2 linked regions of the Xanthocytophaga agilis genome follow. The main gene of each other region encodes a partner of the protein of the gene in region 2 in a complex. Links are inferred from orthologs where the notes say so. Each region holds a gene or a part of one and is shown on either strand. Other genes may lie near its edges.

Region 1 (12,712 bases), 240 kb from region 2 along the record:
TATTTTTTTCTCAAAAAAGTATAATACTAACCTATAACCACCTATAAAACAATGGATTCCACAAACTAAACCGGGGTATTATTTGCACCTTCTCACCTAGAAAAAATTATACCAATCTAAAGACCTGATAATGACATCAGGACAATGTTATAAAAACAGTATAGCAATACATTGGCATTTAGGAACGTAATGAATGCAGGATTGGTTAACATTTTACAGAACATCTCGCCTGAACTTGTACAATCTATCCACCTCTAAATAGAACAACCTATGCATCCAATCGAACAGGAATTAGACAACCAAATACTTATTCTGGATGGAGCGATGGGAACTATGATACAACCCTATGGTTTATCAGAAGCTGACTTTAGAAACGCTTCACTGGAACATCATGCTATAGAGCTCAAAGGGAACAACGATTTGCTTAACGTAACCCGTCCGGATGTTATCAAAGAAATTCACCTACAATATCTGCAGGCAGGTGCTGATATTCTATCGACCAACACATTCGGAGCAAATGCGATTTCTCAGGAAGACTATAAAACTGCCGATCTGGTGTATGACATCAATTATCAGGGAGCAAAAATTGCGCGAGAAACTATCAAAGTTTATCAGGAAAGGAATAGATCCCGGCCTCTTTTTGTGGCAGGAGCAATGGGACCAACAACCAAGTTAGCATCTATGTCGCCGGATGTCAACAATGCAGGTTTTCGCTCTGTAACCTTCGATCAGTTGGCTGCAGCGTATACGGAACAGGCCAAAGCCCTTATCGATGGTGGTATAGATCTGTTTTTGCTGGAAACTATAACAGATACATTAAATGCCAAGGCGGCGTTGTTTGCGCTGATGCAACTCTTTGATGAGACCGGAAAGCAATATCCCATCATGGTATCAGGCACTATTGCCGATGCCAGTGGACGAATTTTGTCAGGTCAGACTATTGAAGCATTTATTATTTCTATTTCGCATGCACCTCTGTTGTCTGTTGGTTTAAACTGTGCTCTTGGTGCTAAAGAATTACGACCTTATATACAGACACTGGACAAAGAAGCTCCTTTTTATGTAAGTACCCATCCTAATGCCGGACTTCCCAATCAGTTTGGTGGCTATGATCAATCCGCAGAGGAATTTGCGTCGCTTGTTTACGAATTTGCGAAGAATGGCTGGCTTAACATTGTAGGTGGTTGTTGTGGTACCACTCCTCAGCATATAGAAGCACTAGCCAGCAAGATCAAAAATCTACCTCCCAGACAAAAGCCAGCTCGTCGCATGCAGAGAGAAGGTGTAACTTCTCATCCCGAACAAGGTGAATACAGTGGAACAAGTAAAAGTACGAATGCATTGTCACTACAGGAGTTTTTGCAAAAGGTTTCCGAGGCAGAGGATGAACAATCCTTTTTACAGGTAAAAGAAACATTTGAGCAGAATAAAAAGCAGTATCATCCGGAACAGGCGATGCTGATCAATGCACATATTTTTGGCCGCTATCAGTATTTACGTAGTGCCAATAAATTTGCCCGATAATTGTATCCCTAATTCTAGTTTCCTCAGCACAGGTTAGATCCTGTGCTTTTTTGTTTATTCCCTTTAAGCCATACTACACTATTTTGAGTAATCCTTTCTAATTGTCTCTACTTACGCCATCTTAAAAAACATGATTTTTATCATCGTTTTGCCCAGTAAAGATCACTCAAACATACACTGTTGCTCATCATTCTTGCCGTAGCTACCTAGTAGTTTTGAAGTGTTTCTCAGGTGATATAAAATCTAGTCTGATCACAGAGAAAAGCTTAACCAAAACAATTAAAGGATGTCTTCCCAGTTATCTTCTACTCAACAAAATCTGACCTGCTACCATTGTGGTGACAAGTGTCAGGACCATAGTCATCAGCTTGATGATAAAGTATTTTGCTGCAGTGGTTGCCAGACTGTCTATCAGATTCTGGAGGAAAATAAACTGGAGGCATTTTATACTATAGATAAAAAGGCAGGAATACGTACAGAAGCCGTTGATAAAGGAAAGTTTGCCTATCTGGATGTTCCTGAAATCAAATCCCGTCTGATCGATTTTACAGATGGCAATATCACCAAGGTTAGTTTCTTTGTACCTACTATCCATTGCAGCTCATGTATCTGGCTATTAGAAAACCTGTACCGCATCAATGCGGCTATCACTTTTTCGAGAACGGACTTTCTGAAAAAGCGTATCTCCATTACGTTTTTGGAACAAGAGACCTCCCTGAGGACCATAGTGGAACTGCTGACAAGTCTGGGTTACGAACCTCAACTCTCTCTGGACAACGTAGAGAATCCGGAAAGAAACAATAATGCCGGAATCCCAAAAACATTTACCTCACATAAATTACTGGTTGCCAAACTGGCTGTTGCAGGTTTTGCATTCGGTAATATCATGCTGATCAGCTTTCCGGAATACTTTGGCTTTGATACACATTCAGAGCATTCCTTCCGTTACCTGTTCAACTTTCTGAATATTTTACTTGCCCTCCCTGTATTCTTCTTCAGCGGCTGGGGGTATCTGAAATCTGCTTACCAGAATCTGCGTCGTGGCATATTGAACGTAGATACCCCTCTGGCTCTGGGAATGATTGTAGTGTTTACACGTAGTCTGGTAGACATCTTCATGGGATATGGTCCGGGCTATCTGGATACCTTATCAGGGTTTGTGTTCTTTTCACTGATAGGCAAATGGTTTCAGCAAAGAACATATGACACTTTACGGTATGACCGTGATTTTAAATCTTATTTCCCAGTAGCTGTTACTGTAAAAGAAGGAGAAACCGAAAGACAAGTTCCGGTAAGTGAGCTACAGGTCGGCAACCGGATTATTATCCGCAACCAGGAACTGGTTCCGGCAGACAGTCTACTTATTAGCCCCAAAGCTCATATAGATTATAGCTTTGTAACAGGCGAATCTATGCCAATGCCCAAACAAGCTGGCGAAAACCTATATGCAGGTGGAAGACAAGTTGGAAATGCGATTGAAATGGAAGTGGTAAAACCAGTATCTCAAAGCTATCTGACTCAACTCTGGAATGACGAAGCGTTTGCCTCTTGTCGCACCTGTGTGTCAGATCCTGCAACTACTCCAGTAAATAGTATTTCAGAATCGATTCAAAATTTATTTAACCGTTACTTTACTGTTGCGCTACTTCTAATAGCTACCGTTTCTGGTGGTTTCTGGATCGTACAACATGACTATAGCCGTGCACTGAATGCATTCACGTCTGTATTGATCGTAGCATGTCCTTGTGCACTGGTATTAGGTTCTTCCTTTGCATTGGGTAACGCCATCCGAATTCTGGGCAGATATTCCTTCTTTGCCAAAAACACGCAGGCTATAGAAAACATTGCTCGTCTGGATGCCATTGTATTTGATAAAACCGGAACCATCACTGAAAGCAATACATCGGATGTAGAATTCGTAGGATACGAACACCCTCTGACAGATACACAGAAGAAATATATTCTGGCACTGGTAAAAAATTCTGTACATCCCTTATCTCAGCATTTATACAAACACCTCTCACAATCTACAACTAGTGACTATACAACTGAACAGTTTCAGGAAATATCCGGAAAGGGGCTTTCAGGTCTAGTGAATGGACATCAGGTATGGATAGGTTCTGCCGAATTTATGTATGAAAAACTGGGAGCAGAATCTGTAGCCTTTCATTTTCCTGATACACAGACAACAAGAGTACTGGCAGGTATTGAAGGTGAATACCTCGGTTATTTCCAGTTCCACAATCATTACCGTAAGGGATTGGATGCTATGAATCTGGAATTGTCCATGAACTATGATCTGCATCTGCTTTCAGGTGACAATGCAGGAGAAGCACCTAATCTGAAGTATTTCTTTAAAGATGAACAACACCTGCACTTTCATCAAAGTCCGGCAGATAAGCTAAACTTTATCAAAGCACTTCAATCTGAAAACAAACAAGTGATGATGCTTGGTGACGGACTGAATGATGCAGGAGCTCTTCAGCAAAGCAATGTAGGTGTAGCAGTCAGTGACAATATAGCCTATTTCACACCAGCGTCTGATGTCATTCTGGATGCATCCAATTTATGGTTTCTACCAGGCTTCATTTATTTCTGCAAGCAAAGTGTAAAAGTTATCAAGGCAGCACTGGTGTTAGCCGCTATCTATAATCTGGTCGGGATCTTCTTTGCTGTACAGGGAACATTATCCCCACTGATTGCAGCCATTCTAATGCCTGTCAGTTCCATTAATGTGATTCTCTTCACCACCTTTTCTGTACGATACTTTGGAAAGCGGTTAGAGAAAAACAGACACCAACTTAAGACATATACCTTTTCAGCGATATGAGTATCATATATATACTTCTGACAGTCAGCCTGATTATGGCGAGTGTGTTTCTGGGAATTTTTCTCTGGAATCTCCGCAACGGACAGTTTGACGACGACTATACACCTTCTGTCCGGATGTTGTTTGACGATGAAGATATATCCACTAAACAAGATCGACAAACAAAAACATCAGGCTAACCACCGATCTATTTCCATACTAAAAATCAGTTAAATCTACCAATCAAACAATTACATACATGCAAATCGAACACTTTCATTATGACAACAAAATTGTCCGAAACTTCGGGATTGCCACGATGATCTTCGGGGTTGTTGGTATGCTCGTTGGTGTAACGGTTGCTTTTCAGTTAGTGTTTCCTCAGCTGAACTTTGGCATTCCGTATACCTCCTTCGGACGTCTTCGTCCACTGCATACCAATGCCATTATCTTTGCGTTTGTGGGCAATGCCATATTCATGGGAATTTATCACTCTCTGCAACGCCTCTGTAAAGCACGGATGTTCAGCGATCTGTTAAGCCAGATTCACTTTTGGGGATGGCAAGCTATCATAGCTGCGGCTGCGATTACTCTCCCTCTGGGTATGACAACCTCTAAAGAATATGCCGAGCTGGAATGGCCAATTGACATTGCGATTACACTGGTTTGGGTTGTATTTGGTATTAATATGCTGGGTACCATTCTGAAACGTCGTGAACGCCACATCTATGTAGCTATCTGGTTTTATATTGCTACCTGGGTAACAGTTGCCATGCTGCATATTGTCAATTCCTTTGAGATGCCTGTCAACTTCTTCAAAAGTTATTCAGCGTATGCAGGTGTACAGGATGCACTGGTTCAGTGGTGGTATGGACATAATGCAGTGGCATTCTTCCTGACTACTCCATTCCTGGGTTTGATGTATTACTATTTGCCTAAGTTGTCTAATCGTCCTGTATATTCCTATAAGTTATCGATCCTGCACTTCTGGACACTGATCTTTATCTATATCTGGGCAGGGCCTCACCATTTGTTGTATTCTTCTCTTCCTGACTGGGTACAATCATTGGGTGTGGTATTTTCAATCATGCTGATTGCACCATCATGGGGTGGTGGCATTAATGGTTTGCTGACGTTGCGTGGAGCATGGGACAAAGTACGTGAAGATACACGTTTGAAATTTATGGTTGTTGCCATTACTGCCTATCTGATGGCAACATTTGAAGGACCTCTGTTATCTCTGAAAAACGTCAATGCCATTGCACACTTTACTGACTGGATTGTAGCACACGTACACGTAGGTGGACTAGGCTGGAATGGATTCATGGTATTTGCAATGTTATATTACCTGGTTCCAAAAATGTGGCAGACAGAAGTATATTCTAAAAAGCTGATGAACTTCCACTTCTGGATCGGCACACTGGGTATTCTGTTCTATGCCATTCCTATGTACTGGGCTGGTTTTACAGCAGGTTTGATGTGGAAAGACTTCAATCCGGATGGTACCCTGCAATATCCTAACTTCCTGGAAAGCGTAACCAAAATGATTCCTTTCTATGCGTTACGTGGTATTGGTGGAACAATGTATCTGTTAGGAACTTTGGTTATGATCTATAACCTTTGGATGACTGCTCGTCAGGGATCATTCCTAGCTAATGAAGCGGCATCTGCTCCTGCACTAGAAACTAACACTACAGTGGCAGGTCATCATCACTGGCATAAAATATTCGAACGTAAGCCATTGTTGTTGACTGCAGTATCACTGGTAGTAGTTGCCATAGGGGGTATGATTCAGATTATCCCAATGCTTACAGTTGATGAAAATATCCCGACTATCGCCAGTGTAAAACCTTATACAGCACTGGAACTGGAAGGTCGCGATTTATATATTCGTGAAGGTTGTGTGTCTTGTCATACTCAGTTGGTGCGTCCGTTCCGCAGTGAAACAGAACGCTATGGAGAATTTTCAAAATCCGGAGAATATATATATGATCATCCATTCCTGTGGGGTTCTAAACGCACAGGTCCTGATTTACAACGTGTAGGTAAGAAATATCCTGACAGTTGGCATTATCACCACATGCGTGATCCCGAATCCATGTCACCAGGTTCTATTATGCCAAAGTATGAATGGCTACTGGAAAACCCTCTGAGCTTTACTCTTACCAAAGATAAGCTGGCAACATTACGCAAACTAGGTGTACCTTATACAGAGGAAGAAATTGCCAATGCTGAAACAAGTATGAAAGAACAGGCAAAAGTTATTGTTGACAACCTTCAGAAACAAGGCGTAAAAATAGATCCGGACAAAGAGATTGTAGCCATGATTGCCTATCTGCAACGTTTGGGTACAGATATCAAAAACAAAGAAGAGGTGACGATGAAATAATAACACCACCTTCTAAGTAAACTAACCTCTATCGCCTGTGCAAACAGGCAACTACACCCGAGTAGAACATTAACTATTCTCCCTTCGGGCTCAGGGAGAATATCTTCTACGATTATGTTTAAGCAATTTCTAGATAAAGTAGCTGGTGCAGATGTGTATTTAACCATCTCTCTACTCATATTCATTTTCTTCTTTATAGGAATGGCAATCTGGCTTGTTTTTGCCGATAAGAAATACATCCAGAAGATGAAGCATCTGCCAGTAGAAACTGAGGACTAATCCAACGCTCAAACGATAAAAGACATACCTATATGTTACGAAAAATATTCATTACATTATTCTTTAGCAGTCTGGCAGTGCTTCCATCCATGGCTCAGACAGCAGAAGTCCCTAAAGCTGGTGACGAGGAATTATTCCGATACATTCTGGTTCTTATTTTCGGACTTATCATCTTCATGCTTTTCCTGGTTGTACTGATTTTGTTTCAACTAACCCTGGTGGTTAGCAACAAAGTAACTGGCAAAGAAGAAGTTCCAGCAGAAGAAAGAACTACTATATGGCAACGTATAGCAGGTCTAAAACCAATCTCAAAGGAAAAAGACCTTCTATTGAAAGAAGATTTTGATGGTATATCCGAACTTGACAATCCCGTTCCAGGATGGTTCAACGCTTTCTTCTATGGTACTATATCCTTTGGTATACTGTATCTGCTTGTGTTTCACGTTTGGCGTACTTCTGACCTCCAAAATGGAGAATATGACAAAGAAATGCAGATAGCAGAAGTAAAGAAAGAAGCCTATCTGAAAACAGTAGCCAGCAACATTGACGAAACCAGTGTAAAGCTATCTACCAATGAACAAGATCTTGCCAAAGGTAAGGATGTATTCATAGCTCAGTGTGCGGCCTGTCATGGCCAACAGGCACAGGGTATAGTAGGTCCTAACCTGACAGATGAATATTGGTTACATGGCGGAAAGATCAATGATGTCTTTAAAACCATCAAATATGGTATACCTGCCAAAGGTATGATAGCATGGGAAAAGCAACTTAATCCATTGCAGATGCAGCAGGTTGCTAGTTACATATTAAGTCTTCAGGGCAGCAATCCTCCCAATGCAAAAGAACCTCAAGGTGACAAAGTAGATACCAAACAACTATCTCTGAATTAATCCTACCTCTCCACTCTCTGTTATTTCACGTAACAGGAGAGTGGAGAAAAATATTTCAACAACAAACTAATAACTGCTTGTATGCAGTAAGACTATGAGTGCAATAGCAGAGAGTGGTAAAGAGTTTAATCCCACCTTTCGTGAGAAACTGGAAGTACTGGATAAAAAAGGACATCGGGAATGGTTATATCCTAAATCCGTCAATGGCAACTATTTCAAAGCCCGTTTGATTGTTGGATTAGTGTTGCTAGCTCTGCTGTTCTCTGGTCCTTTTCTAAAAATTAACGGGCAGCCTGTTCTCCTCCTCAATGTACTGGAACGCCGATTTATTATCTTCGGTGTAGCTTTCTTCCCTCAGGATTTTTATCTATTTGCCCTGGGAATGCTTGCCTTCGTTGTATTCATTGCCCTGTTTACGGTAGTATTTGGTCGTGTATTCTGCGGATGGGCATGTCCACAAACCATATTTATGGAAATAGTATTCCGGCAAATTGAGCAATGGATTGAAGGAGATGCCAACCAACGCCGCAAACTAGATGCAGCCCCCTGGACAACTCTGAAAATTGCCAAGAAAACAATTAAACACATTCTATTTTTTGCTGTATCTTTTTTGATTGCCAATACCTTCCTAGGCTATTTGATAGGTATTGAAGAACTCGAAAAACTCATTATCGATACTCCATCCAAACATTTGGGTACTTTTACAGCCCTGATTATCTTCACAGGCGTTTTTTATATTGTCTTTGCATTTATTCGTGAAATTGTCTGCATTGTTATCTGTCCATATGGCCGTTTGCAAGGTGTAATGCTTGACAACAACTCCATTGTAGTGGCGTATGATTTTATTCGGGGAGAACCTCGGGGTAAAATGCGTAAGAATGAAGTGCAAAGTCATGGAGACTGTATTGACTGCAGATTATGTGTACATGTATGTCCTACAGGTATTGATATCCGCAATGGTACACAAATGGAGTGTATAAACTGTACAGCATGTATTGATGCCTGTGATGAGGTAATGATAAAGATTAACCGTCCTACAAGTCTGATCCGTTATGACTCAATCAAAGGCATCCAGGATAAGTTGCCATTCAAGATTACCTCTCGTATCATTGGTTATTCACTGGTCTTGGTATTCCTTCTCTCCCTTGTGACCATTCTGTTCAGCATTCGTAAAGATGTGGATGTGACCATTCTTCGTACTCCAGGTATGCTTTATCAGCAAATAGATGACAAAACCATTGGTAATCTTTACAATGTGGAGTTTGTAAATAAGACATTTCAGGATATGTCACTTGAACTAAAGGTAAAAAATAATCAGGGCAAAATCCGCTGGATAGGTAATCAGCAATCTCAGGTATTGCATAAACAGGAAATTGCCAAAGCTGCTTTCTTTATCGAAATACCCAAGAATACGATTCAAACCAACAGTACCAAACTTACCATTGAAGTTTATTCTAACGGAAAGCTACTTAGTGAACAGAAAACTTCCTTTCTGGGACCTGTTGAATAAGCATAATCATCTTTTATATTTCTGAGCAGAGTTAAATCTTAACTATCATGAACTGGGGAAAAGGAATTATCATCACTGTCGCATCCTTTATGGCTTTTATATTAGGCCTGAGTATCTATATGATGAGTCAGACACCTGAGCTAGAAGAGAAAAACTATTACGAAAAGGATCTTATCTACCAACAAATCATGACAGCCCGCCAGAATGCGATTGAATTGAATAAGCCTGTCAGCTTTTCTTACCAGAAGTCAAATGGACAGGTAGTCATAGCCTTTCCTATAGAAAATCCTTCTTTGCAAGGCACTATTGTCTTTAGCCGCCCGTCTGATGCTCGCCAGGATAGTAAGCTCCCTTTGCATCCTGACAATCACCAGCAAGTAATTCCAGTAACCCATCTTACCTCTGGCTTATGGCGTATCCATATTGACTGGACAATGGACGGAAAGACCTATCAGAGCCAAACCTGGGAATTTATCAAATAGGTAAGCAGACTTAGTCTCTCTTCCTACAAATCAAATGAACAAAGCTATGTATATTGCGTTTATAACCGGTCTGATTAGTAGTTTGCATTGTATGGGTATGTGTGGACCCATAGCTCTGGCTTTGCCTGTAAGAAGCCCTCAAAATGCAATTCTATATAACTTTGGTAGAATCAGTACTTATACAGTGTTGGGAGCAATCTTTGGCATATTTGGTAAAGGACTCTATCTGGCAGGCATTCAACAGAACCTTTCTATAGTATTGGGAATATCGATTATTGCTATCATTATCTTCCCAAAACTACATTTCTCTTTTACAGATAAGTTTACAAGTAAAGTCAGACAATGGTTCATCCCCTTCTTTAAGCAAAAAAGCCCTTTCAGTATGTTTATGATTGGCGTGCTGAATGGGTTGCTTCCCTGCGGTATGGTATATCTGGCTATTCTGGGAGCTATTGCCATGTCTGGTGTTATGGAAGGCAGTCTTTATATGTTTCTTTTTGGTCTGGGCACTCTACCTATGATGTTGTTGGTTAGCTTATCAAAAACCATCATCAAACCACAGTTCCGCTTTCAGATTAATAAGTTAATTCCTGTCTTTACACTTTGTATTGGAATCTTATTTATAATACGCGGCTTAAACCTGGGTATCGCCTATGTAAGTCCTAAAATAGGGAAACAGGAAAAAACCATGAGTTGTTGCCGACCATCCTCTACTTTATCTGAAAAATAAGATCTTATCTAGCTTCTAATTTCCTAAAAAGCAAAATACCTCCTTTATAAGGAGGTATTTTTGTATTCAATCTATATATCTGGATTTTAGTCTTGCATCAGTTTCACAAAATCATCGAACAGATAACGTGAATCGTGTGGTCCTGGAGAAGATTCAGGGTGATATTGCACAGAGAAAGCAGGTTTATCTTTCCGGCGAATACCTTCAATTGTATTATCGTTCAGATTGATGTGTGTTACCTCTACATTAGCGATATCCCTTACAGTATCTCCTTTTACAGCAAAACCGTGATTCTGTGAGGTAATTTCACCCTTACCAGTAATCAGGTTCTTTACAGGATGATTCAAACCACGATGTCCATGATGCATCTTGTATGTCTCAATTCCACTTGCCAATGCCAGAATCTGATGTCCCAGACAAATACCAAACATAGGTTTTTCTGCGTTCAATACATCCTTCACCGTTTCTACAGCATATGGCATAGCTGAAGGATCACCAGGGCCGTTGGAGATAAAATAGCCATCAGGGTTCCATCTTTGCATTTCTTCAAAAGAAGTTTTCGCAGGAAATACCTGACAATAAACTCCCCGATTAGCCAGATTCTGAACTATGCTGTTTTTTATTCCAAGATCCAGAACAGCCACTTTCAAAGGAGAATCTTGATTTCCAACATAGTAAGCTTCTTTTGTACTTACTTCTGAGGATAGTTCCAACCCATTCATATCTGGTATTTCAGCCAGCTTCTGACGCAGTACTTCTTCATCCAGAATATCAGAAGATATAATCGCATTCATTGCTCCCTGATTCCGGATATGGCGCACAATTTGTCTGGTATCGATACCGTAAATACCAACAATTCCTGCCTTTTCAAAATACGCCTGCAGAGATGCATCAGCAATGTTTCTGGAATGTATTGATGAAAACACATTACATACCATACCACTGATTTTCACAGAACTAGATTCCTGTTCTTCACTCAGTGTACCATAATTACCAATATGCGAGTTTGTATTTACAATGATTTGACCATAGTAAGACGGGTCGGTATAGATCTCCTGATAACCGGTCATTCCCGTATTAAAACACAGCTCGCCCCCCTTGGTTCCAATCTTGCCAAGAGCATAGCCCCTGTACAAAGTTCCATCTTGTAACAAAAGTAAGGCTTCAGTGCGGGTCGGATACTTCATGTCTGGAATTGTTTTTTTAATATGAAAAGATACTATTTGATAAACAGATTATATTCTAAATAATTCACTTTATGCATAAAAAAAGGATTAGAACATAAAGTTCTAATCCTTTCTTATATTGTGAATGGTATTATCATTCTTTTGTTTCAGTTGCTTCAGTATCTGCTTCTGTGATTGCTGGCTTTTCAGTTTCTGCTGATGCATCAGAAGCCAATACGGTAGCTTCTTCAACTTTAGCTTTTCCAGTAGAACCACGACGGCTACGACGAGTTTTTGTTTTAGCTTCAGTACGAGCGTTTAACAATGTTTCGTTGTAATCTACTAATTCAATCAAACACATATCAGCATTATCACCCAAGCGATTGCCTAACTTGATAATACGAGTATAACCACCTTCACGATTAGCGATTTTTTCAGCTACGTCGCCAAACAGAACTTTTACAGATTCTTTGTTTTGTAAGTATGAGAAAACAACACGACGTGAGTGAGTTGTATCATCTTTCGCCTTAGTCAGAAGAGGCTCAACGTATTTACGTAGTTCTTTAGCCTTTGCAACTGTTGTTTTAATACGCTTATGCAAAATTAAAGAAGAAGCCATGTTAGACAATAATGCCCGGCGGTGGCCTACTGTTCTACCTAAGTGATTATCTGTTTTTCCGTGTCTCATTTTATTTGAATCTTTAAGCGGTCAGGTTTTGACATTACATTTAGTCAACTACTGCCGACAATCAATCGTATTATTAATCTTCGTCTAACTTATATTTTGAAACATCCATCCCAAATGACAGTCCTTTGTCAGAAACCAACTGCTCTAATTCAGTCAAGGATTTCTTACCAAAGTTTCTGAATTTCATCATTTCTGAGATATCCAGTTTTACAAGATCACCTAAGGTACGCACATCAGCAGATTTC
Region 2 (13,111 bases):
TATATCCATGAATAGATGATGTGGTTGTAGAAACAAATCCCAGCTATTCCAGCGACTGAAACGGCCCAGGTATATGCCAAAGCCACTTAATCCAAGAGAACCTAGAATCAGCGTCCAGCCAAACGATGGACCAAATAACCGATTAACAAGCTTATGTGCCAGTAACATGGAATAAAGGCCTGTATACATACCTACAGAGGCAAATGAGAATACCATAAGGCAATCATACCAAAGCGTATACCCTTTCCGATAACGTAAATGCATCAAATCTGTTATAATATAAGGAGCATTGGGGAGAAACAAGAGCCAGAAAGCTAAACCTACTGCTATCACTACATACTTGTTCACGTACACGGGTTCGTAATTCTGGATGAATAACATAATCAGTAACGGAACCCAGGCAAGAAATAGATTCCAGGCCATAAAGCTGTATTGAAGAGACTCTGAGGAGATTAATCTCCAGACTAACATAAGACAACAGATGCCTGATAATAATAATAGGAAGTGAATAGGTTTCTGAATGAGTGATAGTTTCATGGTTGTGAGGATTTTAGCTTTAAACCGGTTAAATGAAATAGTTTTGTTTGGACCAACAACAGTGTATTCATTAATTGTCAAAAATACAAAAAGTAAATATCTTAAAAGTACTTTGAGATGCAAAGTATATAATATTTTCTGTTTATAGAAAATATATCAGATGTTTCTCTGTAAAATCGGTGTTGGTAAATTCTTATTTATTGCGTAGAATTACCACCTCCTTTCATCCTATAGAGATACAAGCTGATTATAACTACAAGCAGTAGACATACAGTTATAGGGTATAATGTGATTATGGTAGAGGAGTATAGACTATACACTAGCCCACCGATTATCTATGAAAGTATTAATTATTCGTTTTTCTGCTATTGGTGATATTGTCCTGGCATCTCCTGCCATTCGGTGTCTGCGGAAAAGTTTTCCTGATGCAGAAATCCATTTTCTTACCAAGAAATCATTCAAAGCAGTTACTGAAGCCAATCCATATGTAAATCGTTTTTACTATTACGATAAAAGTGTCAGAGAGTTACTTCCTGAATTGAAACAAGCCAGTTTTGATTACATTATAGATCTTCAGAACAATGGGCGATCTTTACGAATCAAAAAAGCTTTACCTGCCAAAGCCTATACTATCAACAAGCTTAATATCCAGAAATTCCTGTTAACTACGTTCCGGCTCGATTTTATGCCGAAACGACATATTACCCAGCGAAGTCTGGATGTGATTCGTGAAATCGGGGCAGAAGATGATGGTCTGGGACTCGATTATTTTGTCCCGATAGCAGATGAGGTAAATTGGACTACATTGCCAGTAACACATCAGCAAGGCTATGTGGCAATCGTCATTGGTGCTTCTTATCCTACTAAAAAGATGCCTGTACATAAACTAAAAGAGTTGTGTACCAAACTTCCTTTTCCTGTTGTCTTGTTAGGAGGGAAAGAAGAGAGTAAAGAAGGTGAACAGATTGCATCTGTAGATTCAGCAAAAGTTTTTAATGGATGTGGCAAGTTTAATCTGAATCAGTCGGCAGATATGGTACGCAAGTCTACACTGGTTATCTCACATGATACCGGTTTACAATACGTAGCCAGTGCATTTCAGAAACCGACATTAGCTATCTGGGGCAGTACTTCGCCTAAACTGGATGTGGAGCCTTATTATGGAAGTTCCTTTCAGAATACAGGTCAGTTGCCTATGTATGAAAATATACAGGTGCCAGGGCTCAAATGCCAGCCTTGTAGTAAATATGGTAACAGGAGATGTCCTTTGGGACATTTTAACTGTATGGAAAAACAGGATATAGATCTGATTGTGGCTAAAGTACAAGCAAAGATATCTGACTTACAGGTTGTCTTACCTAAATATAAGACAGAAGTTAGCTAAAATACTATATATCCCGCACAAAGTTGAAGAAGATTCCTTTGTCTCCCAGTCGGTTTACAGCATAGTTAAAGCGGATCACTACGTTGTAAAATGTAACAATATCAATTCCTGCACCTGTGCTGTAAATCAGTTTGTTAGCCAGAAGGCCATTGCCAGGATTATGAGTAGGGTCTACTACATACCCAAAATCACCAAATGTAGTCAGGTAAAGACTAATTGGAATTGTTGAAAACTGTTGTATCCGGAATCCTGGAATACTAACCTCAGTTGATAACAATTCACGTTTGAAGGTGAACTTGGCAAATCCAAAATGTTGACCATCCACAATATATCGTTCATATCCCCGCAGATATTCAAATCCAAAACCCAGTGCTCTATATTGAGCATATGGTTGTAGGGAAGGGTAGGAGGTCATACCCTGAATATTCATATTCCAGAAGAACTTTTTTCCCAGAGGGCGATAAAGTGCAAAGTTTACCCGTAAAGATGTTTTATCAAAATTATCAGCAGGTAACAAGCCTGCACGTGTAAGTTCAAACTCTAAGTAGTGGCCACGCAGAGGATAGGCTACCAGATCACGTCGGTCATTAACAAACTCATAGGTTAACTGAAAGTAATGCTGACGCGTTTGTCCATGCAGAAAATAATCAGGATTGAGCTTGGCTATGGAGTCAGAAATAGTATTGTAGTGGAAGCGTCCTTCTATGCTATGTTGATTATAGAACTGAGGGCGTCTTGAGAAACGGACAGATGTGAAAAAGCGTTCCCGCATAACTTCATTGGTATTGAGGAACTCCAGCTTATTTCCTTCCGTCTGATAAGCCATATTCTTGTTTGTCGCATAGCTTACCAGAAAACCTAAACCATTTTTACGGGCTTTATCCAGATTACGGATTGTATAGGCCAGATCAAAACGTTTGGTAAATCCAAATTGTGCTACTGCACGGAGCTCTTCTCCATTGCCAAATACATTTTTGTGTGCTATTCTGAGTCCATAGTTCAGGCGTCGGAGATCTCGACCCCTTTCACTCCACCACTCGTTAAAGTTACGATCTCCCAGCTCCAGAATCACCATGGGAAATATATACCATCGTTCGGCTACCTGAATAACCAGATCAATGTTGCCAAATTCATTAGGCTGCAACAATAGCTCAACACTATTAAAAAGATTAGTGTTGAATATCTTATTTTTATTTCGCTTGAGAACAAGATCAATCTGAGAACCTGGCAGTGTATCTCCTGGAGCAATATCTAGTTCCCGCATAATAACCGCCGCATTGGTTTTTTTATTTCCTTCTATATGAATAGTATGTATAACCAGAAATGGTTCATCAGGAATAGAAGTGGCGGGCAGCGCCTGCGTACTGCAGGACGAGAGACTTAACCATAAGCTAAACAAATATACCAACATTGGCTACCCTGTAGTTAAAACTTTTTCTTTTAGTATGAATGATTCAAATCAGCCTGGCAGATTTATGGGCACATAATTTACACAAAAAAAGGCAAGGCTGATGGTTGATTGTGCAATTATTTTAATTGTATGTCTTGAAAACAACAAGATCTATTTTTAACCGTAATTTTTTTCTGATCGACCGACATCTTAAATTGCTGAACTGCAGAACTTATTAGAAAGATGGTCAGTTATGGAGAGGAGTGCGTATTGTGAAAAGTTCGCTCAGATAACGTATGAAATATATTTTTATTGTATTGATTCGGTTTTACCAGTATGGAATCAGTCCATATTTTCCCAGTAGTTGTCGGTTTACTCCTTCCTGCTCCCACTATGGTATTGACGCTATCCGAAAGCATGGGGCTATTAAAGGCGGATGGCTCACTTTACGACGTATTTCCCGCTGCCATCCATGGGGTGGACATGGCTACGATCCAGTACCATAAATAGATATAACAATAAAATAAAGAGGTCGCTAATGTATAGTATACAGCGACCTCTCTATTTTTTAAGCTCTTTTGGAAACTGTATCTGTATTCAGTTTTGAGCTGTTACGTAAGGCAATGATGATGATAATAATTCCTGCTAAAATTGCCGGAATACTTAGCCATTGTCCCATATACAGCGGCATTTCCCGTTCAAAGTCCACCTGAGGCTCTTTCAGTGTTTCATAAAAGAACCGTAATCCGAAACATACAACCAGAAACAGTCCGAGCAAAAGTCCCTGCGGTGTTTGGGCTTTGTACCGATTCCATATCAGGAATAACATAAGACACAATAATAGGCAAGAGAATGATTCGTACAACTGAGCCGGATGGCGAGGAACACCATACACATTGACCGCAGCTACTGTTTCTCCATCTTCATTGGACACAGTATGTGTAAATGGTCGGGATAATTCCCAACTGAAGTGTTCTCTTACTTCAGGACTTTGTCCCAGAGCAGATGGAATATCCCGTTTGGCAAAGCTATTTATGTCAGTATTTGCAAATTCTTTCTCCAGATAAGCCTTTACTTTTAAAGGGGCATAAATCTGACCATTTACTGTAGTATCTTTTCTGGATTCATCTTTTTGTGTTCTAACTTTTAGTACTTGGTCAGGATAAGGTGTCATAATAGCACTGCGAGCCGGGCCAGCAAACACAAATCCCCAGGACGCATCAGTAGGCTTTCCTATGATCTCGGAGTTCATCAGATTACCCAGGCGAATCAGACAGCCACATAGGGCCACAATGATTACAATTCGGTCTGCTACCCATAGATAAGTTTGTCCAGAGTTCTTTTTCTTACGAACGTATAACCAGAATGTAAATAGGATAGCAATGGCTGCTCCATGACTGGCTAAGCCTCCATGCCAGATTTTGAAAATTTCCAGAATATGGTCGAAGTCCTTAAAGTATTCCTGAGGCTCATAAAATAACACGTGTCCGAGACGTGCGCCTATTACAGTGGCAAGAACCATGTAAACAGTTAGTGTTTCAACATCCTGAGCAGGCTTGCCTTCTTTTTTGAAAATATGAAAAAGGATTTGCTGACCAATCAGAAAACCCAGGGCAAAGAATAAACCATACCAGCGTGGCTCAAGTAATATATCAAAAACTTTAGCACGAAAAATTTCGGGTGAAACGTCCCAGACAATAAATGAAAGCATAGTAAAATGTGCTGAAAACAGGATAAAAAAAGGATAGGCCAAAGAATGCTTCAGAGATATCTTTAGTACCTATCAGATATAGACAAATTTAGAATAACGCAAAGATAGTTTTTTTTATGAAGCAGGAAAGGTGCTTCGTGTTACCGAAACATGAACAAAATCTCAATCAGTGAATAGACCAAGCCCTATTATCCTGATGGATAAAACAAAAGGGTAAAGAAGCATTACAATGGTTGAGCCATTCATACCTTCTTTACCCTTTTGTTTTATAAGAAACAGATTATTTTACTTCTTCGTAATCAATATCAATGTAATCACCACTTTGCGAACTCCGTTTATTTCTCTGGCTAGTCTGGCTTCTTTCGTAATCAACGCTGATATCTCCCTCGTTGCGACGAGATTGCTTGCGCTGATTTTGTTCTTGGTGACGCATCTGTTTTTCAACAGCACGCATACCTAACATCCAGAATAGGCTACGAAACAGAAATCCTCCAATACGTGAAAGTACGAAGATAATAACGAATGATATAAGCAGAAATTTAAACAAAGCTGTCTGACGTTTTCTTATATTGACGAATAAAACCAGAAATTATTGTTTTCTGAATATGAATTTACAGGGAGGTAAGAACTTCCTGATCAAAGTCTTACCTTCTGTTTATCATTGATCCAGCTCTGTTAACGGCTCAGATACAGATTTCGTTCCGAATACACTTTCTGAAAGAAGTCATCATCCAAGTCATCAATAAAATAGATTGCCTCTCCTGTAGATTTCATTTCAGGTCCAAGTTCCTTGTTTACATTCGGAAACTTATTGAAGGAGAATACAGGGAGCTTTATGGCATATCCTTGTCTGCGTGGATTGAATTCAAAATCTTTCACTTTCTTCTCGCCAAGCATAACCTTGGTAGCATAGTTTACATATGGTTCATCATAGGCTTTGCAGATGAATGGAACCGTACGAGATGCCCGTGGGTTAGCTTCAATGATATATACTTTCTCATCTTTGATAGCAAACTGAATGTTAATCAGACCCACCGTATTGAGAGCTAATGCAATCTGTTTGGTGTATTTTTCGATCTGTAGAATCTCCAGTGCTCCCAGGTTAAATGGAGGTAATACCGCATTGGAATCCCCTGAGTGAATACCTGCAGGCTCGATATGCTCCATAATACCAATAATATACACATCTTCTCCATCACAGATTGCATCTGCTTCGGCTTCGATGGCATTTTCCAGGAAGTGATCCAGCAAAACTTTGTTATCTGGCATATCCTTAAAGATATCTACCACGTGGTTAGCCAGTTCTGTTTCGTTGATTACAATCTTCATACCTTGTCCACCCAGTACATAGCTTGGACGCACCAGCAATGGGAAACCTAATTCACGGGATAGTTCCAGTGCCTCATCTGCATTCTGAACAGTTCCAAACTTAGGATAAGGTATATTGTTATCTTTCAACAAAGTAGAGAAGCTACCACGATCTTCAGCCAGATCCAGTGATTCAAAGCTGGTTCCGATGATTTTGATACCATAACGGTTCAGTTTTTCTGCCAGTTTCAGAGCTGTTTGTCCACCTAGCTGTACAATCACACCTTCTGGTTTCTCATGTTGAATGATATCATAGATGTGTTCCCAGAATACAGGTTCGAAATACAGTTTGTCTGCAATATCAAAATCTGTAGAAACCGTTTCCGGGTTACAGTTGATCATGATGGTCTCATAGCCACACTCTTTAGCTGCCAGAATGCCATGTACACACGAGTAGTCAAACTCGATACCTTGTCCGATACGGTTTGGTCCTGAACCCAGTACAATGATTTTCTTCTTATCAGATACTATAGATTCATTGTCTGGACCTTCGATAGTATTTCCTTCTGGTGCCAGTGCAAAGGTAGAGTAGTAGTAAGGCGTCTTCGCTTCAAACTCAGCTGCACAGGTATCTACACATTTATAGACACGTTTGATGCCCATATCAGTCCGTTTTGTGTACACTTCACTTTCATAACAATCCAGTAAGTGGGCAATCTGACGGTCTGCATAGCCTTTATTTTTAGCCTCAAACATCAGAGAAGCTGGAATAGTCTCCAGATCGTATTTCTGGATTTCTTTTTCCAGCATTACCATCTCTTCAATCTGATGTAGAAACCAAGGATCTATTTTTGTTAGCTTCTGTATGGTCTTGAAGGGAATACCTAGTTTGAATGCATCATAAATATGGAACAGACGGTTCCAGCTTGGATGCTCCAGACTGTATAACAATTGCTCCTGATTGGTCAGCTCCTTTCCATCTGCACCTAAACCGTTACGTTTGATTTCCAGTGACTGACATGCTTTCTGTAGTGCCTCCTGGAAGTTACGTCCTATACCCATCGCTTCACCTACTGATTTCATCTGTAAGCCCAGACTACGATCTGCACCTTTGAATTTGTCAAAGTTCCAGCGAGGTACTTTCACGATTACATAATCAATAGCAGGTTCAAAATAGGCAGAAGTTGTTTTAGTGATGGCGTTCTGTAACTCATCCAGGTTGTATCCAATTGCCAGTTTCGCTGCAATCTTGGCAATCGGATAGCCGGTTGCTTTAGATGCCAGTGCTGAAGAACGGGATACACGTGGGTTAATTTCAATGGCAATGATATCGTCGTTGACAGGGTTTACAGAGAACTGTACGTTACATCCTCCTGCAAATTTGCCAATACCATCCATCATCTTAATGGCCAGATCCCGCATTTTCTGATACAATGTATCAGGCAGGGTCATAGCTGGAGCCACCGTAATAGAGTCTCCGGTATGTACCCCCATCGGGTCAAAGTTCTCGATAGAACAGATGATAATAAAGTTTCCATTGTTATCACGTAGCAATTCCAGCTCATATTCCTTCCAGCCCATGATACTTTGTTCTACCAGTACTTCATGGATAGGAGAGGCGTGCAGACCAGCATTCAGAGCCGCATCAAATTTGGAAGCATCGTTTACGAATCCACCACCTGTACCTCCTAATGTATAGGATGGACGAATAACAAGTGGAAAGCCTATTTCCTGTGCAATCTCTTTTCCCTCCAGATAGGAACGTGCAGTACGACCTTTACACACGTTAACATCCAGTTCCATCATCTTCAGACGGAATTTCTCCCGGTCTTCCGTAGTTTCGATCGCTTTGATATCAACCCCAATGATTTTTACATCATACTTTTTCCAGATACCAGCTTTATCACAGTCAATTGCCAGGTTCAGAGCGGTTTGTCCACCCATAGTTGGCAATACGGCATCAATTTTGTGTTTTTCCAGAATTTCACGAATATACTTCTTCTCCAGCGGACGCAGGTATACATGATCTGCCGTCACCTTATCGGTCATAATTGTCGCCGGATTGGAGTTAATCAGCACCACTTCGATGCCTTCCTCGCGAAGCGAACGAGCCGCCTGCGAACCAGAATAATCAAATTCACATGCTTGTCCAATAATGATGGGACCAGAACCAATAATAAGAACGGATTTGATGGAATTGTCTTTGGGCATTTTGAACAGGTTGGAGGATAATTAAAAATCCCGCAAAGTTAATGCAAAAAAGAATAGATGATAAGAAGTTTTTTAAGAAAAAATAGTATATTTAACTAAATCAAACCGCTATGCCTTATGTGTGGACGTTATTCAATCATTCTGGAAGAAGAATCTCTTACCCGTGCCTTTCATGCACAACTATCACAGGACATTCCTCCACATTACAATGCTGCTCCCGGACAATCTCTGCCTGTAATTACGAATGAAAAGACTAGTCAGGTACAGTTGTTTCGCTGGGGATTTATTCCGCAATGGGCTAAGGAAGAAAATGTTGGCTACAAAATGATCAATGCACGCCTGGATGGAATCGAAGAAAAAACTTCCTTTAAAAAAGCATTTCAGTCGCAACACTGCCTGGTACTGGCTAATAGTTTTTTTGAATGGAAACAAAGCAGTTCGGGCAAAAATGGAAAAACGCCTTATCTGATTAAACCCAAAGATCAGAGCCTTTTTGCAATGGCTGGTATCTGGAACCGCTGGACTAACTATACCACCGGAGAAGAAATATCTTCGTTTGCTATTATTACCACAGAGGCCAATGAACTGATGGGATCTATTCATGAACGAATGCCAGTAATATTATCGTCCGAACAAGCTGCTGGCTGGATTAATTCGTCTTTATCTATCGACAAGCAAAAAGCATTGTTGACTCAGTATGACTCAGAACAGATGGAGGCCTATGAGGTAACGCGTGAGGTGAACAAAGCCTATAATGACTATCCTCAGTTGCTGGAACCACTAGGCGATTCCATCCGGATACAGACAGGATCTGTTTCCTGAGTCTGTAGGCCTATAAATTTTTTCGTCACCTTTTTCTTGTCAAAACCTCCCGGAGTTTCGGGCAAAAGCCGTAACTTTGGGACATGGATCAGTTTATTGTTTCGGCACGGAAATACCGCCCCTCTACTTTTGATACCGTTGTAGGACAATCTCATATTACTACTACCCTTAAAAATGCAATCCGACAGCAACAGCTGGCGCAGGCCTTTCTGTTTTGCGGACCCAGAGGGGTAGGGAAGACTACCTGTGCCCGTATTCTTGCTAAAACTATTAACTGTCAGAATCTGACTCCGGAAACAGAACCTTGTAATGAATGTGATTCGTGCCGGAGTTTTAATGCCAGTGCTTCTTTTAATATTCATGAGCTGGATGCAGCGTCCAACAACTCAGTTGACGATATTCGTAATCTGGTAGATCAGGTACGATATCCTCCGCAATCAGGTAAATACAAGATCTATATTATAGATGAGGTGCATATGCTTTCCAATGCAGCGTTTAATGCCTTTTTGAAAACACTGGAAGAGCCACCTAGTTATGCAATCTTTATTCTGGCCACAACCGAGAAACACAAGATTATTCCTACTATTCTGTCCCGTTGTCAGATTTTTGACTTCAACCGGATTGGAGTAAATGATATTGCTTCCCATCTGGGAAATATTGCCGGAAAAGAAAGCATCCGGGCTGAAGAAGAAGCCTTGCAACTGATTGCTCAGAAGGCAGATGGGGGATTACGGGATGCGCTTTCTATGTTCGACCTGATTACCACCTTTTCTACAGACCGGAGCATCTCCTATAAGAATACCATTGACAACCTGCACATTCTGGATTATGATTACTATTTCCGGATGACAGAGTCTTTGCTCAATGAAAGTATCCCACAGGCATTGCTGATATTTAATGAAATTCTTCAGAAAGGATTTGATGGGCATCAGTTTATGGTAGGTTTGTGTGAGCATTTGCGCAACTTGCTGGTGTGTAAAGACCCAGCTACAGTTACGTTGCTACAGGTGGCTGGAAATGTGCAGAAAAAGTATCTGGCACAATCCGGACAGGCATCTGTGTCGTTCCTGCTTTCTGCTTTGAATCAGGGTAATCAGTGTGATCTGAATTACAAAACCAGTAAGAACCAACGTCTGCTGGTAGAGTTAACGCTGATGAAAATGGCTCATATCCCATCCGCAATAGATATGACCAGAGCAGTACAAAACGGCAGTGCCGACTTAAAAAAAAAACTTGATACAGTAGAGAACCCTCCCAAAACAGAGCAAAAAAGCCCATTGGCAGGTGGAAATCAGCCTCCTGTCAATGGATCTACTTCCCATGGAACGGTCTCTGATATAAAAACAACTCCATCGATTACCCCTAACACTACCATACCCACACAGTCTGTGGGAACAACTCCTGTCAGCAACCAACCTAACCCTAACCGTACCAATCCGGCATTAAAAACGCATAAGCTTACTCCTAGCATTAGTCTATCCAATCTGTCTGATACATCTGAGAAAAAAGCGGATGATACAGAAACAGTAATAAACTATGGTAATGAACCGTTTACGCCTGATCAATTACTACGACAGTGGCAAGCCTTTGCCAAAACCCGTAGCTATCCAACTGAATTGCTGATTCTGAACCGGGGATATGAGTTTCAGAATGGCACCATTATGCTAAAACTGGAAAACCAGATACAGCTTACTCAACTGAATGAATTTCGATACGAATTGCTGGAGTTTTTGCGTAAGAGATTACGAAACAGTACGATACAGATTCAGGGCGAGATTGTAGAACAGGGAAAAAAACGGATGGTCTATACCAACCGTGAAAAGTTTGATTACCTGGCCGAAAAGTATCCGGTATTGAATGACTTAAAAAGCCAACTGGGATTGGATATGGATGTATAAAAGTTCTCATTCTCTATAGGTGTATACATCTGAAAGTTACTAATTCTGATTTTCTTCTGGACGAAATACTATTCCATTGGCTTTCACTTCTATAAAGAAGAGAAAGGTCTTTTGGATTGGACTATCTATGCTGAAAAAATAGGGTGTTTTGCCCATTTTTACTTGTCTGCCATTTTGCATTATATCGTTATGTGTATTGTATTATTTGGATAAGTTAAGTATTGGTAAAATTATATTTGGGATTTGCGGATAAGGTTTTGTTATTTTATGCCCTTACTTATTTCATACTTCCATAATCAATCCTTTCCAAGTAAAATGTGTATTAAATATAGATGGTTGGCTGCCTTATGTGTCCTGGTGTCAACCTATCTTCAGGCTCAGAACGCCTATGAACTGAACAGTGGCTGGCAGTGTGTCAATGTTGCTAAGGTGAAGGAAGCTGGACAGGCTATTTCTGTTCCTTCCTATAAATTATCTGGCTGGATACCTGCTGTAGTGCCAGGTACTGTACTAACGACTCTTCTGGAGAACAAAAAGGTTCCTGATCCTTTTTATGGAATGAACAATGAAAAGATTCCGGATATCTTTGATACAGGCCGCGAATACTATACCTATTGGTTTGCCAAAGATTTTAAAGAAACTACCCCCAAAGGAGATGAACAGGTTTGGCTGCACTTTCGTGGGATAAATTATAGCTGTGATGTATACCTGAATGGCAAGAAACTGAATACTGCCACACACTATGGGATGTTTCTTCGTCAAACCTATAATATCACCAATGTTCTTTCTAAAGATGGCAATAACCGTCTGGCAGTGATTGTACACCCTCCTGATCCTGTAGGAAATGCCAAAACAGGTCAGGGCGGTGATGGTATGATTGCCAAAAATGTATCTCACCAGTATGTAGCTGGCTGGGACTGGATTCAACCCATCCGTGACCGAAATACGGGTATCTGGGACAAGGTGACTATTGAAAAAACAGGGATAGTGAATCTAAAGAATCCACATGTGGTAACGTTGGTACCTGGTGTCAGAAAGGCTGAAGGACCACAGCAACCTGCTACGATTAAAGTATCTGCTGAACTGGAGAATACAAGTACTAAGAAAGTTGAAGGTACACTACAATATACACTGGATGGACAAACTGTATCTCAAAAAGTGAGTCTGGAACCTCAAAAAACTACTGTCGTACAGTTGCCTGATTTTACACTACAGAACCCAAAGCTGTGGTGGCCTCATGGGTATGGAAAGCAACCTCTATATGATCTGAAAATGCAGTTTACTGTAGATGGTAAATCTGTATCTGATCAGGAAACGGTTTCCGTAGGGGTACGTGAAGTACAGACAGAATGGAATGCTGTTACCCGAAGCAAACAAGTGGCCGTAAACGGACAGAAAATCTTTATCAAAGGTGGAAACTGGATTATCTCGGATGCCATGCTGCGTTTTACAGATGCCCGCTATGATGCGGAAATCCGTTTTCACCGCGATATGAACCTGAATCTGATTCGTATCTGGGGTGGTGCATTGAGTGAACGACCTGAGTTTTATAAAGCTTGTGATAAGTATGGTATGCTGGTAATGCAGGATTTCTGGGTATCTGGTGACTGCAATGGCCGCTGGGTAGATCCTGTGAAAAAAGAAGATCAGTGGACTCGCCGCAAATATCCGGATGACCACAAACTGTTTTTACGTTCGGCTGAAGACCAGATCAAGATGATCCGTAACTATGCTTCACTGGCTATGTGGTGTGGAGGGAATGAAATCACTCCTCCAGAAGATATCCTGATTCCGTTGCGTGATTCTATTCTGCCTGAACTGGATGGCACACGCTGGTTTATAGACTATTC

The links.
Region 1: the proteins of carB (region 2) and carA are in contact, whole or in part, in a solved structure (PDB 1KEE), measured with the Escherichia coli proteins. The link is inferred for Xanthocytophaga agilis from one-to-one orthologs.

The regions. Positions count from the first base shown.
Region 1 is NZ_JASJOU010000002.1:657,200-669,911, forward strand. Bases 9,751-12,712 are described here. They hold carA (glutamine-hydrolyzing carbamoyl-phosphate synthase small subunit), read right to left. Parts: upstream 11,801-12,712; coding sequence 10,700-11,800; downstream 9,751-10,699. Other genes in these bases: QNI22_RS09560 (FixH family protein), read left to right, coding at 9,751-9,883; QNI22_RS09565 (sulfite exporter TauE/SafE family protein), read left to right, coding at 9,930-10,613; rplQ (50S ribosomal protein L17), read right to left, coding at 11,934-12,467; QNI22_RS09580 (DNA-directed RNA polymerase subunit alpha), read right to left, coding at 12,541-12,712. Outside these bases: QNI22_RS09525 (homocysteine S-methyltransferase family protein), read left to right, coding at 271-1,524; QNI22_RS09530 (heavy metal translocating P-type ATPase), read left to right, coding at 1,811-4,354; cbb3-type cytochrome oxidase assembly protein CcoS, read left to right, coding at 4,351-4,533; ccoN (cytochrome-c oxidase, cbb3-type subunit I), read left to right, coding at 4,593-6,722; QNI22_RS09545 (hypothetical protein), read left to right, coding at 6,837-7,001; QNI22_RS09550 (cbb3-type cytochrome c oxidase N-terminal domain-containing protein), read left to right, coding at 7,034-7,891; cytochrome c oxidase accessory protein CcoG, read left to right, coding at 7,986-9,401; more of QNI22_RS09560, read left to right, coding at 9,449-9,750. UniProt on the Escherichia coli protein: Small subunit of the glutamine-dependent carbamoyl phosphate synthetase (CPSase).
Region 2 is NZ_JASJOU010000002.1:426,614-439,724, reverse strand. What follows is about bases 5,498-8,858. They hold carB (carbamoyl-phosphate synthase large subunit), read right to left. Parts: upstream 8,542-8,858; coding sequence 5,698-8,541; downstream 5,498-5,697. Other genes in these bases: QNI22_RS08610 (SOS response-associated peptidase), read left to right, coding at 8,659-8,858; QNI22_RS08620 (DUF4834 family protein), read right to left, coding at 5,498-5,569. Outside these bases: QNI22_RS08645 (DUF1361 domain-containing protein), read right to left, coding at 1-537; QNI22_RS08640 (glycosyltransferase family 9 protein), read left to right, coding at 875-1,921; QNI22_RS08635 (BamA/TamA family outer membrane protein), read right to left, coding at 1,926-3,332; membrane protein insertion efficiency factor YidD, read left to right, coding at 3,608-3,817; QNI22_RS08625 (prolipoprotein diacylglyceryl transferase), read right to left, coding at 3,880-5,022; more of QNI22_RS08620, read right to left, coding at 5,303-5,497; more of QNI22_RS08610, read left to right, coding at 8,859-9,363; QNI22_RS08605 (DNA polymerase III subunit gamma/tau), read left to right, coding at 9,447-11,261; QNI22_RS08600 (glycoside hydrolase family 2 protein), read left to right, coding at 11,577-13,111. UniProt on the Escherichia coli protein: Large subunit of the glutamine-dependent carbamoyl phosphate synthetase (CPSase).